Linked DNA regions of Rhodopseudomonas palustris. The protein of the gene in region 2 binds, or shares a complex with, the protein of the main gene of each other region. Links are inferred from orthologs where the notes say so. Each region holds a gene or a part of one and is shown on either strand. Other genes may lie near its edges.

Region 1 (8,221 bases), 350 kb from region 2 along the record:
GACGACGCTTGCTGATCACGTGGTGACGGCGGCGGCGCTGCGCGGGTTCGCGCTGCTTGTCTTCGGGAAGCTGCGGCAGTCCGAAGATCTCACTCCAGAGCGCCCACATGCGTTCGATCTCCTCGGGATCGTCGCTGATCCCGAGCGGGATCGACAGCGACGGATCGCGGTGCACCAGCATCAGCATGCGGCCGTCGTCGAGACCTCGGCAGCCGATGCCGCGGAAGTCGCTGACGCTGACGTTCACCGCCATTCTCATGCCGGCGACGGCGCGGCGTAGCACCACCCGCTCGCGGTGTAGTTCGATTTGCCGGATGCCACCGTCGGCCCGCACATCGTGCGCGTCGAAGCGGATCGGCAGTGAGAGAGGGTCGAGCCGCAAGTCGCGGCTCGACCCGGCGAGGTTAGCCCCGCCTGTTGCTGTTTGACGCCTCACGGCTTTGATCTCCCCGCCGGAATTATGTTCCCGGTCGATGGGTGAGAGCTTGCCAGAGCCCGGTCCGAATTCGCTTAATAAGGCTGGTTAATCGAAACTGACCCCGGCTGCTTCGCCGCTCATGATTGACAGAACCTTGGCCAGCATGATTGACGCAATCTTGCGCTGGGGCTCGCAAATGATTGTTCCAGCCTGGTGCAAAGTGCTTGAAGTCCGCGCCGAACAGGCACATCTGTGATGTCCACCGCGCGCATTCGCTGCCTCCGCTTCGTTACTTCCAGCCTTAGGAATTGTATTTGTGAACTCTTCACCAAGCGCACGCTCTTTGTCTTCGCCCTCTGTGGATTCCGCTTTGTTCGATCAGTCGGCGCTGAGCGATCTTGCACAGCGGCTGGTTGAGGCGGCGCGGCGCGCTGGTGCCGATCAGGCCGACGCTGTGGCGGTGCGTGGGGTGTCTCACGGTGTCGAAGTGCGCGATGGGCGGATGCAGGAGTCCGAGCGCTCGGAGGGCGACGACGTTGGCCTCCGGGTGATCGTCGGCCGACGCCAGGCGGTGGTCTCGACCAACGACATCAGCGGCGACGCGGTCACCAAGCTTGCCGAGCGCGCGGTGGCGATGGCCCGCGTCGCGCCGGACGACAAGTATGTCGGCCTCGCCGATCCTGAACTGCTGGCGCACGATTTTCCTGAGCTCGATCTGCTCGATCCGAACACGCCCTCGACCGCCGAGTTGGAGCGGCGCGCCCGCGCCGCGGAGGCCGCAGCGCTCGCAGTTCCTGGAATCAACAAGTCAGGCGGCGCCTCGGCGTCGTCGGGGATAGGCGGCATGGTGCTGGTGACGTCGACCGGTTTCCAAGGCTCGTTTCTGCGCTCCAGCCATAGCATCTCGATGACCGCGATTGCGGGCGAGGGCACCGGCATGGAGCGGGACTATGAATATACGACGGCGCCGCACGCCTCCGACCTGATGTCGCCCGAGGAAGTCGGGCGGGTCGCCGGCGAGCGCACCGCGGCCCGCGTCGGGCCGCGCAAGGTCGAGACCTGCAAGGTGCCGGTGGTGTTCGATCCGCGCGTTGCGGGCTCGCTGGTCGGGCATCTGGTCGGTGCAGCGAATGGCGCGTCGATCGCGCGCAAGACTTCGTTCCTGAAGGATCGTCTCGGCCAGAAGCTGTTCAAGGATGGCATCCGCATCGTCGATGATCCGCTGCGCAAGCGCGGCTTGCGTTCGCAGGCGTTCGACGCCGAGGGCGTTGCGGTCAAGCCACTCTCGATCGTCGACGATGGCGTGCTGACGTCGTGGCTGCTGGATTGCGCCACCGCGCGCGAACTCGGCCTCACCACCACCGGCCACGCGCATCGCGGCGTGTCGTCGTCGCCGTCGCCGGGGCCGTACAATCTGCATCTCGAAGCCGGACCGCTCAGCCCGGCCGAGCTGATAGCCGACATCAAGCAGGGCTTCTACGTCACCGATCTGATCGGCTCCGGCGTCAACGGCGTCACCGGCGACTACAGCCGCGGCGCCGCCGGGTTCTGGATCGAAAACGGCCAGCGCACCTACGCGGTCAGCGAAGTCACCATCGCCGGACACCTGATCGACATGTACAAGACGCTGACGCCGGCCAGCGACCTGACCTTCCGCTACGGCGTCAATGCGCCGACGCTGCGGATCGAGGGGCTGACGATTGCCGGACGCTAATCCAGATACGCGACACATCGAGACATCCGATAGCGATGCAGCGCTGCTTGCCGACACCGTGCGTGAGGCTGGCGCACTGGCGCTGTCGATGTTCCGAACCGAACTGCGGACCTGGACCAAGGGTGCATCGTCGCCGGTTTCGGAAGCCGACATTGCCGTCGACGAATTGATTCGGCGCCGCCTGCAGGACGCCACACCGCACTATGGCTGGCTGTCTGAGGAAAGCGCCGACGATCTCGTCAGGCTCGACAAGGATTGGGTGTGGATCGTCGATCCGATCGACGGCACCCGCGCCTATCTGGCCGGCCGGGAGGATTGGTGCGTTTCGGTCGCGCTGATCGCGAATGCCAAGCCGATGCTGGCCGCGGTGTTTGCGCCGGTATCTGGTGAGTTCTTCTTTGCCACGCGTGGTGCGGGTGCGTCGCTCAACGGCGCGTCGCTGCACGCCAGCGTCGGCACGACGCTGGAAGGCGCAAAGGTCGCCGGGCCGAAGCCGCTGATCGAACGGCTGGCGCTGCCGTCGACCGCCCACATCCTGCCGCGGATCGGCTCTCTGGCCCTACGGTTGTGCCGCGTCGCTGATCGTCAGGTCGACGTTGCATTCGCCGGAGGGCAGAGCCGCGATTGGGACCTTGCCGCGGCCGATTTGATCGTGCACGAAGCGGATGGTACAATGACAACTCTCGCGGGCGAGGACATCGTCTACAACCGTCCCGAGGTCACACATGGCGTGCTGGTGGCTGCGGGGCGCGAACGTCATGCTCACATCGTCGAGCATTTCCGCGTTTCTCCGCGAGGCTGAGCGCGCGCATGCCTGTTCGCCGCAATGAGGAAGTTTGATGTCGGACAATGCGCAGCAATTGCTCCACCTCGTAATCGGGGGAGAATTGGAGGACCTCGAGAACGTGACCTTTCGCGATCTCGAAAAGGTCGACATCGTCGGGGTGTACCCGAACTACGCAACGGCCTACGCGGCGTGGAAGGCCCGGGCGCATCAGACGGTCGATAATGCGCACATGCGGTACTTCATCGTTCATCTGCATCGCTTGCTCGATCCAGAAAAAGAAGCCCGGTCCGCGCAGCACTGATCGCGCGGGACTGACGATGCTGCCGAGCGATGATGCGCGTCACCTTCGCGGTGACAGACGGGGCCGTTGATGGTGGATCCGGTGCCGATGACGCTCCGCGTCTATCGCAAGTTGACCGCTGCCGCGGCGCCGCTGGCGTCGCTGTGGATCGGTCGGCGGCTGAAGCAGGGCAAGGAAGATCCAGCCCGGGTCGGCGAGCGTCGCGGTCTCAGCAACGATGCGCGACCGCGTGGACCGGTGGTGTGGATCCACGGTGCCAGCGTCGGCGAAGTGCTGGCTGCGGCCGGACTGATCGCACGGTTGCGCGCGCTCAACCTGCGCATCCTGCTCACCTCCGGCACGCTGACTTCGGCCCAGGTGGTGGCCAGCCGGTTTCCGCCGGACATCATCCACCAGTTCATTCCCTACGACGCGCCGCGCTTCGTTGATCGCTTCCTCGATCACTGGCGTCCGAGCCTGGCGTTGTTCATTGAATCCGATCTGTGGCCGAACCTGATCCTGGCCGCCTCGGCGCGGCGGGTGCCGATGGTGCTGATCAACGGCCGGATGTCGCAGCGCTCGTTCCCGCGCTGGCAGCGTGCGTCCGCAACCATCGGCGCGCTGCTCGGCCGGTTCGATATTTGTCTGGCGCAGTCTCGCGTCGATGCCGAACGTTTCAGCGCGCTCGGCAGCCCGAGCGTGATCACCACCGGCAATCTGAAGATGGATGTCGCGCCGCCGCCGGCCGATCCGGGCCGGCTGGAGCGGCTGCTCGCGGTCACTCGCGGCCGCCCGGTGATCGTCGCCGCCTCGACTCATCCGGGTGAGGAAGAATTGCTGGTGGAAGCGCATCGCCGGCTGTCCGCGAGCTTCCCGACGCTGCTGACGGTGATCGTGCCGCGGCATCCGCATCGTGGCGAGCAGGTCGCCGGTCTTGTCGAAGCCGCCGGCCTGCCGGTGGCGCTGCGCTCGCGCGAGCAGCAGCCGATGGCCGCGACCGCGATCTACGTCGCCGACACCATGGGCGAACTCGGGCTGTTCTATCGGCTGGCGCCGATCGTGTTCATGGGTGGCTCGCTGGTCGAGCACGGTGGCCAGAATCCGATCGAGGCGGTGAAGCTTGGCGCCGCGATCGTGCATGGCCCGCACGTCTCCAATTTCACCGAAGTCTATCGCGCGCTCGACGATGAAGGCGGTGCATTCGCCGTGTCCGACGTCGACGCGCTGGTGCTGCGGGTCTCGTCGCTGCTGTCGAACCACGACGCGCGGCAGATCTCGATCACCGCGGCCACCAACGTGGTCGACCGCCTCGGCGGCGCGCTCGACCGCACCATCGCGGCGCTCGAGCCCTATCTGCTGCAATTGCAGATCGAACAGGGCGCCGCGAATGCGTGAGCCGGGCTTCTGGCACCGGCCTCCTTCCCTGGTGTCGCGCCTGCTGCTGCCGATCGCCGCGATCTACGGCAACATCGCCGCGGCGCGGATGCAGAAGGCCGGGACGACGATCGGCGTGCCGGTGCTGTGCGTCGGCAACTATCACATGGGCGGTGCCGGCAAGACGCCGACGACGCTCGCGCTGGTAGCGTTGCTACGCGAATTCGGCGAAACCCCTGTCGTACTGAGCCGCGGCTATGGCGGACGGCTGCAGGGACCGGTCCAGGTCGATCCCTCGCGACACAGCGCCGCCGACATCGGCGACGAGCCACTGATGATGGCACGCCGCGTACCGGTGGTGGTGGCGCGCGACCGCACCGACGGCGCGGCACTGGCCTGTGCGCTTGGCGCCACCGTGATCCTGATGGATGACGGATTCCAGAATCCCGCCTTGACCAAGGACGCGTCGCTGATCGTGGTCGACAGTCACCGCAGCATCGGCAATGGCAGCGTGTTTCCGGCCGGGCCGCTGCGCGCGCCGCTGCCGTTGCAGGTCGCGCGCACCGATGCGCTGGTCGTGGTCGGCGACGGCACCGCTGCGGACGGCCTCGCGCAGCAAATTACGACGAAGGGCGGCGTGGTGCTGCGAGCCCGACTGGTGCCGGAGCCGGCGTCTGTCGAGGCACTTCGCGGGCGGCGGGTGCTGGCGTTCGCCGGCATTGGCGATCCGGCGCGGTTCGTCGCGACACTTCGGGACAGCGGCGTCGAAGTGGTCGAGCAACGCGCGTTCGCCGATCACCACCCGTTCACGGCGGAGGAACTGGCCGAGCTCGCCGCTGCGGCCAAGCGCGATGGACTGACCTTGGTCACGACCGAAAAAGATCTGGCGCGGATCGGCGGCGCGCAGCAGGCGCTTGGGGTGGAGATCGTACCGTTTGCCGTGACGCTGGCGTTCGGCGACGAGGCCAAGCTGCGGCTGTTCCTGCTCGACCGGCTCAACGGCGCGCGCGCCGCGAAGCTTGCCGGGCGGCGCTGAGACGCGGTCTCAGCTCTTGGGCTGAAACGCGTCGGGATAGTGCCGCTTCAGCACGGCTTCGGGCGTCGCGTACGGTTCCTTGAGATCGACGCTCCAATATTTCAGCTCGTCGAGCGGGATCTGCACCCCGGTGACGGCGCAGCGCACATAGGTGCCGGGCGAGATCACGCGGAAGTCGCCATCGAGATATTGCACCTGGGCTTCGCCAGAACCCGAGAAGCCAAATTTATTCAGCACGGCCGATCTCCTGGAAAACCGCAGGTTGCGGAACGACGCAACGCTGCGGGTCGATACACCCTGACAGATAGAACGGAAGCGCCGCATTGCAAACCGCCGTCCTGTCATGGCGGAGTCGTTTTCCCCGCGGTCCAATGGTCGTCCGGATCTAGAATAGTGACCCCTGGTCGGCGGGACTTGTCGGCCGCTTGGCCGGCTTTGCCGGTGCTGGCGCCGGTTTGGCAGCCTCGGCCGGCGATCCGCTGCCGCCGTCGGCGGTAACAGCAACCCGGCCGTCGGCAAATTCGACGCTGAGCCGGGCGCCTGCGGCGACAGACGCGGCGGCGTGCACCGAGCGGCCATCGGCGTCCCGCACCAGCGCGAACCCGCGCGCCAGCACTCCTCGGTATGATAATGCGGTGAGGAGCTTGCCGGTGGCGTCGACTCGCGCCTGCCGGCGTTCCAGCAGGGTGATCAGCGCCCGCCGCGCCCGCTCGGCGAGACGCTGCAGCCGCTCCTGCTCGCGGGCGATCCGCATCCGCTGCGCCTGCTGATTGGCCAGTTTCGAGGCCTGCAGCCGCACCGCCAGCCCCTCGAACCGCTCCCGGCGATGCCGTAGCGTGGCGCGGGCGCAGCGTTGCAATTGCGTGCCCGCGCTGTCGAGCCGGTGGGCGCTGTGCGCCACCTGCGCCCGCAGCACCTTGAGCGTCATGCCCGCCGCTGCCGCAGCGAAACGGCGGTGATGGGCGTTCGTACTGGCGCGCAGGGCACGGGGCAGGGCGGCGGACGCGCCGTCGAGCCGCTGTCGTGGAATCGCGAGCAGGTCGGACGCACCCGGCAGGGCGCGGGCGGCGGCGCGCAGCTCGTTGCGGCGGAAATCCTGGCCGCGCTGCCAGCTCGACAGTATCCGCCGCGCCAGCCCGCCGACTTCGACGAACAGTTCGGCCCGCACCGGCACCGCCATTTCGGCCGCCGCCGTCGGGGTCGGCGCCCGCTTGTCGGATGCGAAATCGATCAGGGTGACGTCGGTCTCATGGCCGACCGCCGAGATCAGCGGGATCATGCTGTCGGCGGCAGCGCGGACCACAATCTCTTCGTTGAACGACCACAGATCTTCGAGGGAGCCGCCGCCGCGCGCGACGATCAGCAGGTCGGGACGCGGGATCGGGCCGTCTTCGGGCAGCGCGTTGAAACCGTGGATCGCGGCGGCAATCTGCTCGGCCGAGCCTTCGCCCTGCACCCGCACCGGCCACACCAGCACGCGGCGCGGGAAGCGGTCTTCCAGCCGGTGCAGGATGTCGCGGATCACCGCCCCGGTGGGAGATGTGACGACGCCGATCACCTCCGGCAGCCACGGCAACAGCTGTTTGCGCGCCTCGTCGAACAGGCCCTCAGCGGCGAGCTTCTTCTTGCGCTCTTCCATCAGCGCCATCAGCGCGCCGACGCCGGCCGGTTCGAGCGCCTCGATCACGATCTGATATTTCGACGAGCCGGGGTAGGTGGTCAGCTTGCCAGTGGCGATGACTTCCAGGCCTTCCTGCGGCTTGAACCGCATCCGGCCGGCGACGCCCTTCCAGATCACCGCCTCGATCTTGGCGCCCTCGTCCTTGAGCGCAAAATAGCAGTGACCGGACGAATGCGGCCCGCGGAATCCGGTAATCTCGCCGCGCACCCGGACATGCCCATAGGTGTCCTCGACCGTCCGCTTCAGCGCCTGCGACAGCTCGGAGACGGTGAATTCGCCGACATTGGCGAGGGCTTGGGGCGTTTGCAGTCGGGCCATGCGATTCGATCGGGGTTTCGGGATGCGGCGGAAGGTAGGGGCTTTCGCCGCGGACGCCAACCCGCGGGGACGTCCAGTCTGCCGCGCCGGTGCGGCCGGATCGTGCCGCAGCCGGGCGGACGGCGACTTCGGCTCCGAGCGTCCGGACATATCCACATCCGCGCCGGCGCGCGTTGCCGGGCGCGTGCCGCGTGTTACACCTCGCGGACCATCCACAGGGCGCACGGTCAGGCTTTCATGAACATCCTTCTCCTCGGCTCCGGCGGGCGCGAACACGCACTGGCCTGGAAGATCGCGGCCTCGCCGCTGGTCACCAAGCTGTGGTGCGCGCCGGGCAATGCCGGGATCGCCCGCGAGGCGACCTGCGTGGCGCTCGACATCGGCAACCACCAGGCCGTGGTCGAGTTCTGCAAGGCCAATGCGGTCGACCTTGTCGTGGTCGGGCCGGAGGCGCCGCTCGCCGCCGGCATTGTCGACGATCTGGCCGCGGCCGGCATCAAGGCGTTCGGGCCGAGCCGGAAGGCGTCGCAGCTCGAAAGCTCGAAGGGCTTCACCAAGGATCTGTGCAAGGCGCACGACATCCCGACCGCGGCTTACGAGCGGTTCGGAGATC
Region 2 (8,167 bases):
GCTGCATGGGCAAGTCAAGATTGATGCACCTGCATACACTGCGCTACAGTCGCTATGGATGGACGAGCCGATGAAACGCAAACCGTCGACCGAGGCCACTGCGGCCTGGGTCCGCCTGATGCGGGTCCGGAGCCGGGTGTTGGACGCTGTCGAGCAGGATCTGAAGAAGGCGGGCTTTCCGCCGCTGGCATGGTACGACGCGCTGCTCGAATTGTCGCGCGCGCCGGGCGGCGAGATGCGCCCGGTCGAGCTCGAAAAGCAGATGCTGATCCCGCAATACTCCACCTCGCGCCTGGTCGACCGGCTTGTCGACGAGGGGCTGGTGGTGCGCCGCGAATGCCGCAGCGACAAGCGCGGCCAGTTCGTCGAAATCACCGAGGCTGGACGCGAATTGCAAAAGAAAATGTGGGCCGCCTATTCGGCGACGATCGAAAAACATGTCGGCTCGAAATTGTCCGATGCCGACGCCGTCCGGTTGTGCGGCCTGCTCGACCGGCTCGGCTGCTCCTGCGACGGCTCCGCCGCTGCGCTCGACGCGCGAGACACCGCAGTCTCGCGATGATAAACAGCTCTCGCTTCGTGTTCGCGGTTGCTTCCAGCCGCGGCTTCCACCACCTCGCGTCGCCCGATCCCGCGCGCTTCTTCCGGACTTCCCATGGCGCGTGACCAACTCGATATGACCCCGCTGAATTCGCGTGACGAACTGGTCGCGTGGCTCGAAGCGGGCGTGAAATCGCCGGCCGAATTCCGCATCGGCACCGAGCACGAAAAGACCCCGTTCACGCTCGACGGCCATCACCCGGTGCCCTACGAGGGCGCCCGCGGCATCGGCGCTCTGCTCGAGGGGATGAAGATCTTGCTCGGCTGGGAGCCGATCATGGAAGGCCCGCACATCATCGGGCTGCACGACGTCACCGGCGGCGGGGCGATCTCGCTGGAGCCGGGTGGCCAGTTCGAATTGTCGGGTGCGCCGGTCGAGACCGTGCATCAGACCCATGCCGAGCTGATGGCGCATCTGGCGCAGGTGCGCGAAGTGGCGACGCCGCTCGGGATCGGCTTTCTCGGCCTCGGCATGACGCCGTCGTGGTCGCGCAGCGAGATCCCGGTGATGCCGAAGGGCCGCTACAAGATCATGACCAACTACATGCCGAAGGTCGGTCGCTACGGCCTCGACATGATGTACCGGACCTGCACGGTGCAGACCAATCTCGACTTCTCGTCGGAAGCCGACATGGTCAAAAAGCTGCGCGTCTCGGTGGCGCTGCAGCCAGTCGCGACCGCGCTGTTTGCCAACTCACCGTTCACCGAGGGCAAGCCGAACGGCTTCCTGTCGTTCCGCTCGGAGATCTGGCGCGACACCGACAACGATCGCTCGGGCATGCTGCCGTGGGCGTTCGAGGACGGCATGGGCTTCGAGCGTTGGGTCGACTACGCGCTCGACGTGCCGATGTACTTCGTCAAGCGCGGCGACAGCTATATCGACGTGGCCGGCTCGTCGTTCCGCGATTTCTTCGACGGCAAGAATGACAAGCTGCCGGGCGAGCGGCCCACGCTGTCGGACTGGGCCAATCATTTGTCGACGATCTTCCCCGAAGTGAGGCTGAAGCGGTACCTGGAAATGCGTGGCGCCGACGGTCAGCCGTGGGGCCGCCTGACGGCGCTGCCGGCGTTCTGGGTCGGACTGCTGTACGACGACACCAGCCTCGACGCCGCCTGGGAGCTGGTCAAAGGCTGGAGCGCCGAGGAGCGCCAGGCGCTGCGGGACGAGGTGCCGCGGCTGGGGTTCAAGGCGAAGATCGGCAACCGCTTCCTGTTCGAAATCGCCAAGGATTGCCTGGTGCTGGCCCACGCCGGGCTGCGCCGCCGCGGCCGCATCGACGCCACCGGCCTCGACGAATCGCGGCATCTGGCGCCGCTCGACCGCATTCTCGACAACGGCCATACCCCGGCCGAGGAGATGCTCGAGAAATACAACGGTGCGTGGCGCGGCTCGGTGGAGCCGGCCTACAACGAATTCGCGTTCTGAACGCTGGCGGACCAAGACCGCGCTGGCCCGCGCCGTTCATCCGCCATACAGGTTGCCGGCCGTCAGATGGGTCGTGGGGCTGCGCTCCGGATTGGCCTGAGTTCCATCGGCCAAGTTTCCGGGCCTAACGCGAAAGCAAGTGTGAATGCGAAGCGGCCTGCTCAGGGCGTGTTTGCTCGTGCTCGCCGTGGCTGCGGCGGCGCTGTCGCCGCATGCGTCCCGCGCCCAAGCCAATATCGATCGTATCGGCGGCGATTACCTGCGGACGCCTGTGACCAGTGGCGACCCGGCCGAATGCGCGCTGATGTGCGAGCGCGACAAGCGCTGCCGGTCTTGGACTTTCAGCTATCCACGCTCGCCTGAAGATGGCGCGATGTGCTGGCTCAAGAGCACGGTCCCACCGCGTACCCCGAATTCATGCTGCGTGTCGGGTGTTCGTGGTGCCGGTGTGCTGGAGCCGCGCAACGATTCCAACGAGGTTTCGATCGACCGCTTCGGCGGCGACTACCGCAATTTCGAAATGAAGGCCGGCGAGGGCGACGATGTCTGCAAGGCCGCCTGCGTCGACGAACATAAATGCCGGGCCTGGACCTACGCGCGCCCCGGCTATGTCGGCCGCAACGCCCGCTGTTTCCTGAAGAGCCAGATCAAGCCGCCGCGCCGCAAGGCCGGGTTCATCTCCGGCGTGGTGCGCTGACGCGCGAAGCGCTCTGACTCAAAGCCCTATGGCTCAATGCACCGCGGTGAAGAACCGCGCGACGCGGAAGCCTGAGAACCAATCCGTCACCGGCTGGCGACGGACGCCGGGATTCCACGATCCGACGATGGCATCGACGCGGCCGACCAGGTCGTCGATCGGCAGCAGGCCGACGCCGCCTTCGCTCACCGGCACGCGGCTGTCGGCGGAATTGTCGCGATTGTCGCCCATCACGAACAGGTGGCCGGGCGGCACCGTGACTTCCGCCGTGTTGTCGAGCCGGCCGTTGTCATAGAGCTTGAAGATCGGGTGGGCGACGCCGCCGGGCAGCGTCTCAATGTAGCGCGCGGCGGTCTCATAAGAGCCGTTGTCATCCTCGGCGCGGCCGACGCCGTCCGGCGTTACCTTGGCGGCGACGCCGTTGATGAACACCCGGCCGTTGTCGAGCTGCACCCGGTCGCCGGGCAGGCCGACCACGCGCTTGACCCAGACCTGCGAGCGATCGCCGGACCAGCGAAACACCACCACGTCGCCGCGGTGCGGCGTAGAGCCGAACACGCGGCCGCTTTCCGGCACCGAGACATGGATCGGCAGCGACGCAGCCGAATAGCCGTATGGATATTTCGAGGCGAGCAGCGCGTCGCCGATCAGCAGCGTCGGCTCCATCGAGCCGGACGGCACGTAGAACGGCTCGGCGACCGCGCCCTTGCCGACCAGCACGATCGCCACCACGGCGGCGAGCTGCGTCAGCTGCGAGCCCCAGCGCCGCGCGGTGCTCGCGGCCGTCTCCGTCTTCGTCGTCATCCGCCGGTGCCTCCGACCGTAATCTTGTCCATGCGCAGTGTCGGCTGGCCGACGCCCACCGGGACCCCCTGGCCGTTCTTGCCGCAGGTGCCGATGCCGTCGTCGAGCTGCATGTCATTTCCGATCATGGAAATGCGGTGCAAATCGGTCGGACCATTGCCGATCAGCATCGCCCCCTTCAGCGGCGCGCCGATTTTGCCGTTCTCGATCCGGTAGGCCTCGGTGCACTGAAACACGTATTTGCCTGACGTGATGTCGACCTGCCCCCCGCCGAAGTTCACCGCGTAGATGCCGTTTTTCACCGAGGCGAGGATTTCGGCCGGGTCGCGCTGGCCGGCCAGCATATAGGTGTTGGTCATCCGCGGCATCGGCACGTGGGCGTAGGACTGCCGGCGGCCGTTGCCGGTCGGCTTCATACCCATCAGCCGGGCGTTCTGGCGGTCCTGCATGTAGCCGGTGAGGATGCCGTCCTCGATCAGCACGGTGCGGCTGGTCGGGGTGCCCTCGTCGTCGATCGACAGCGAGCCGCGCCGCGCCGAGATGGTGCCGTCGTCCACCACGGTGACGCCCTTGGCGGCGACCTGCTGGCCGAGCAGGCCAGCGAAGGCGGAGGTCTTCTTGCGGTTGAAATCGCCCTCGAGGCCGTGGCCGACTGCCTCGTGCAGCATCACGCCGGGCCAGCCGGGGCCGAGCACCACGTCCATCTCGCCGGCGGGCGCGGGCACGGATTCGAGATTGACCAGCGCCTCGCGCAGCGCGCCATCGGCGGCGTCGCGCCACGCCTTGGTCTCGATGAACCGCGCATAAGGCTCGCGGCCGCCATAACCCTTGGAGCCGCTCTCCTGGCGGTCACCCTGGCCGGCGACCACCGAGACGTTGACGCGCACGAGCGGGCGGATGTCGCGATAGCTCTCGCCGTCGGGGCGCAGGATTTCAACCACCTGCCAGGTGGCGCCGACCGAGACCGACACCTGCCGCACCCGCGGATCCTTGTCGCGGATATAGGCGTCGATCTCGCCGAGCAGCTTGACCTTGGCTTCAAAGCCCGGCGCGTCGAGCGGGTTGTCGTCACCATACAGCTGTACATTGGTGTGCGGCGGCGCCACCGACAGGCTGCCGCTGTAGTCGCCGCGCACCGCAGCGACCGCATCCGCGGCGCGGATCAGCGCCGGCAGCGACACGTCGGAGGAATGCGCATAGCCGACCGCATCGTCCTTAACGGCGCGTAAACCGAAGCCCTGCGCGGTGTCGTAGGTCGCCTGCTTCAGCCGGCCGTTGTCGAATGCCAGCGCTTCGGTCTGGCTGTATTCGAGAAACAGCTCGCCATCGTCCGCCCCCTGCAGCCCCCGCGCGATCTCGCGCCTCACCTCGTCCCGATCGAGATTGGCGCGGTCGATGAGCGAGGTCTGGGCTGGGTTGGTCATGAGGTCCTGTTCCCGAAGTTGTTTGGGTGACAAGATAGGTGGTCTGAGCTGGTTCTGCGAGGGGTTGGCGGATTTAGGCGCGGCGCCTTCGCCCCGCTGAAAAGCATGCTATGGTCTTCAAATGGATTACCGGGAGATCATCACCATCGAGCCGGGGAAGCGCGGCGGTCGCCCCTGCATTCGCCACATGCGGATCGCAGTCGCGGATGTGCTCGGCTGGCTGGCAGACGGGCAGAGTCCGGAAGAGATCATCTCAGATTTTCCGGAGCTGACCGACCAGGACATCCGTGCGGCGCTCGCATATGCGGCGGATCGTGAACGGCGGCTCATCACGGCTTCGTAATGAAGCTGCTGTTCGACCAGAACCTCAGCTTTAAACTCTGCCAAGACGTCTCTGATCTTTTCCCAGGATCGTGCCACGTACGCGATGTCGGCCTGACGCAGGCGGATGACCGGACGATATGGAGCTTCGCTCGGGCCAATCAGTTGACGATCGTGTCCCAGGATGCCGATTTTTCCGATATGGCGATGCTGCTCGGGCCGCCGCCGAAAGTGATTTGGGTACGCTCAGGAAATCGGCCGCGCGTCGCAATCGCGCTGTTGCTTCGAACCCATTCCGGCCTGATCGCGGAGTTCGAGGTGAATGATGCGGTCTGTCTGGAAATCTACTAGCCGAGATATCCGATACTCAGCGCGAAGTCGGTGCAGGGTGTCTCGCTTGACATTATATCGCGCACGATATAAATCGCTTTTCATGAAATCGTCCTCGACATCGTCACGCGCGCCGCGTCCGGCGGACAAGCTGAAGCTGGAGACCCAGCTCTGCTTCGCGCTATATTCGACGCTGCTCGGGGTCAACAAAGTATATCGGTCGCTGCTGCGCGAGCTCGATCTGACCTACCCGCAATATCTCGTCATGCTGGTGTTGTGGGAGAGGGATCAGGTCAACGTCTCGGAGATCTGCGATCAGCTGTTCCTCGAAACCACGACGCTGACGCCGCTGCTGAAGCGGCTGGAAGCACGGGGGCTGATCCGGCGACGGCGATCGGCCGAGGACGAGCGTCAGGTGATCGTGTCGTTGACCGAGGAGGGCCGGGCGCTGCGGGCGCGGGTCAAGCACGTGCCCGACTGCCTTGCCGAAGCAATGGGCTATTCCGGCGCCGAGATCGCCGATCTTCGCGACCGGCTCACCGGCCTTCGCACCAATCTGTTTCGTAGCGCCTGATCGGGGATGACGTTGAGCACGTTCAGCCGCTTTTCCTTCTTTAATATATCGCTCGCGATATAGCGTCGCGCGATATTAATCCGCCGCCTCTCTCCCACCTGAAAGGACCACACCATGTCAGTCGAGAAAGTTCTCTACCGCGCCACTGCCACCGCCACCGGAGGCCGCGACGGACGCGGCGTCAGCAGCGATGGCCATCTCGATGTTGCCCTCACCACGCCGAAGGAACTCGGCGGCGCTGGTGGTGCCGGCACCAATCCGGAGCAGCTGTTTGCGGTCGGCTACTCGGCCTGCTTCCTCGGTGCGATGAAGTTCGTCGCCGGCCGCGACAAGCTGCCGATCCCGAAGGATGTCAGCGTCACCGGCTCGGTGGGCATCGGCCCGATCCCGACCGGCTTCGGCATCGAAGTGGAGCTGAAGATCAGCCTGCCGGGCATGGATCCGGCACAGGCGCAGACGCTGGTCGATCGCGCCCACATTGTCTGTCCGTATTCCAACGCCACCCGTGGCAACATCGACGTCACGTTGACCCTGGTCTGAGCGGCCTGGCCGCCTCGCCAAGGCGGCCGTTGACAACACTGACGTCATCGCCCGCGGATGCGGGCGACCCAGTATTCCAGGGCGCTTGTTGGTTCGCCGCGCGCTTGCCACGGAAGCTCTGCGATACTGGGTCCCCCGCATGCGCGGGGGATGACAGCATCATTCTGTTCACGGGCTTCTTGCCCAACACGAGGAGGGCTTGCGTTACGCCGTCGTTCTTGCGCAGGGCGGCCTACGGGAGCTTGTCGTAGCCTTCGCCGAGGCCGTTGAGGCTGAGCGGGAAGCCGATGCCTTCTTCCGGCGTTTCGAAAATGATGAAGGTCGCGGTCTTGGCGTTGCGCAGCTGGCCGAGCAGCTTGTCGTCCATCACCACTTCAGCGACGCAGCCGTTCGGCAGGCAGCGCACGAAGCCGGCGCGGCCGATATCGGCGTTGTCGAGCTTGAGGCCGAGACCCGACGGCAGCAGCACGCCGAGCGGCGCCACCACGCGCATCAGCTTGCTCTTCTGATCGGCTGTCTTGAGGATGATGACGGTGAGGCCGGCGTTGGAGCGATCCTCCGCCACCACGCTCTGAATCAGCGCGCACTGCTCGGCCTTGGCGCCGGGCGGGGTATCGCAGCGGATCTGCCAGTCACCATGCACGGACTTCACCGCGCCCTGGGCCTGGGCCGTGCCGCTGCCGGCCACCGCGGCCAGCGCGATCAACCCGACCGCCAGCATGGCCCCGGACGCAGCGCGGCGGCTCGAGGCAAGGATTGGCGAAAGTCTGGCGAAGCCCATCAGAGGTGTTTCCGAGGTGGTGACGGTTGAACGGGATGGTCGGCGGCGGGTTCCGACTGACCGGCAATGACGGCGCCATGAAGGCAGCGCGCGCGCCAGCGAATCAGGCTTCCGTGACATCCGGGTGCTTTGCCTACAGCGAGGGGCACATCTGTCAAGCCGGCCTCACAAGACCTGGCCGGCGTGTCAGTCACGCCGGACGGAATCCGCGACCGATGAGCAGTCCAGGGTTGTTTGCACGCGCAACTCCTCACTCGTGCATTGCGAGGGGCGGCGAATTGTGTTTGAAAAGTAGAATAAGAAGCGTTCGCACTTAGGCTACGCTTTTGTGCCGAGCGCAATAAAACTGCACGGCCGGTCACGCCGAAACGGCGGGCTCGCTGTGCTAGTCATAGGGAGCGCAGCGGCATGAAGGTGTCGAAGGAGCGTTTGGGGCGGTGGTCGCTGGGACTTGCGATCGCCTGCTGTGCGGCAGCGGTCGGCGGGACCGCATTCGCCGAGATGGGGCAGCCCGCTCCCTGGGAGGTCACCCTTCAGCAACCCGCCTCTCCGGTGATGCAGAACATCGTCTGGTTTCACAGCTTCTTGCTGTGGCTGATCACCCTGATCACGCTGTTCGTGTTGGCGCTGCTGGTCATCGTGGTGGTGAAGTTCAACGCCAAGGCCAACC

What was found.
Region 1: the proteins of tldD (region 2) and HZF03_RS05840 are in contact, whole or in part, in a solved structure (PDB 5NJ9), measured with the Escherichia coli proteins. The link is inferred for Rhodopseudomonas palustris from one-to-one orthologs.

Annotation. Positions count from the first base shown.
Region 1 is NZ_CP058907.1:1,249,288-1,257,508, forward strand. Bases 63-2,933 are described here. They hold HZF03_RS05840 (TldD/PmbA family protein), read left to right. Parts: upstream 63-734; coding sequence 735-2,132; downstream 2,133-2,933. Other genes in these bases: HZF03_RS05835 (DUF6101 family protein), read right to left, coding at 63-436; HZF03_RS05845 (3'(2'),5'-bisphosphate nucleotidase CysQ), read left to right, coding at 2,119-2,933. Outside these bases: more of HZF03_RS05835, read right to left, coding at 1-62; more of HZF03_RS05845, read left to right, coding at 2,934-2,934; HZF03_RS05850 (DUF4170 domain-containing protein), read left to right, coding at 2,972-3,220; HZF03_RS05855 (3-deoxy-D-manno-octulosonic acid transferase), read left to right, coding at 3,290-4,594; lpxK (tetraacyldisaccharide 4'-kinase), read left to right, coding at 4,587-5,609; HZF03_RS05865 (DUF2093 domain-containing protein), read right to left, coding at 5,619-5,846; xseA (exodeoxyribonuclease VII large subunit), read right to left, coding at 5,995-7,608; purD (phosphoribosylamine--glycine ligase), read left to right, coding at 7,846-8,221.
Region 2 is NZ_CP058907.1:901,291-909,457, forward strand. What follows is about bases 2,738-5,554. They hold tldD (metalloprotease TldD), read right to left. Parts: upstream 4,952-5,554; coding sequence 3,524-4,951; downstream 2,738-3,523. Other genes in these bases: lepB (signal peptidase I), read right to left, coding at 2,757-3,527; HZF03_RS04170 (DUF433 domain-containing protein), read left to right, coding at 5,073-5,294; HZF03_RS04175 (DUF5615 family PIN-like protein), read left to right, coding at 5,294-5,554. Also shown: HZF03_RS04145 (MarR family winged helix-turn-helix transcriptional regulator), read left to right, coding at 71-562; HZF03_RS04150 (glutamate--cysteine ligase), read left to right, coding at 656-2,026; HZF03_RS04155 (PAN domain-containing protein), read left to right, coding at 2,172-2,723; more of HZF03_RS04175, read left to right, coding at 5,555-5,623; HZF03_RS04180 (MarR family winged helix-turn-helix transcriptional regulator), read left to right, coding at 5,706-6,176; HZF03_RS04185 (organic hydroperoxide resistance protein), read left to right, coding at 6,291-6,716; HZF03_RS04190 (invasion associated locus B family protein), read right to left, coding at 6,949-7,497; coxB (cytochrome c oxidase subunit II), read left to right, coding at 7,906-8,167. UniProt on the Escherichia coli protein: Metalloprotease involved in CcdA degradation. Suppresses the inhibitory activity of the carbon storage regulator (CsrA).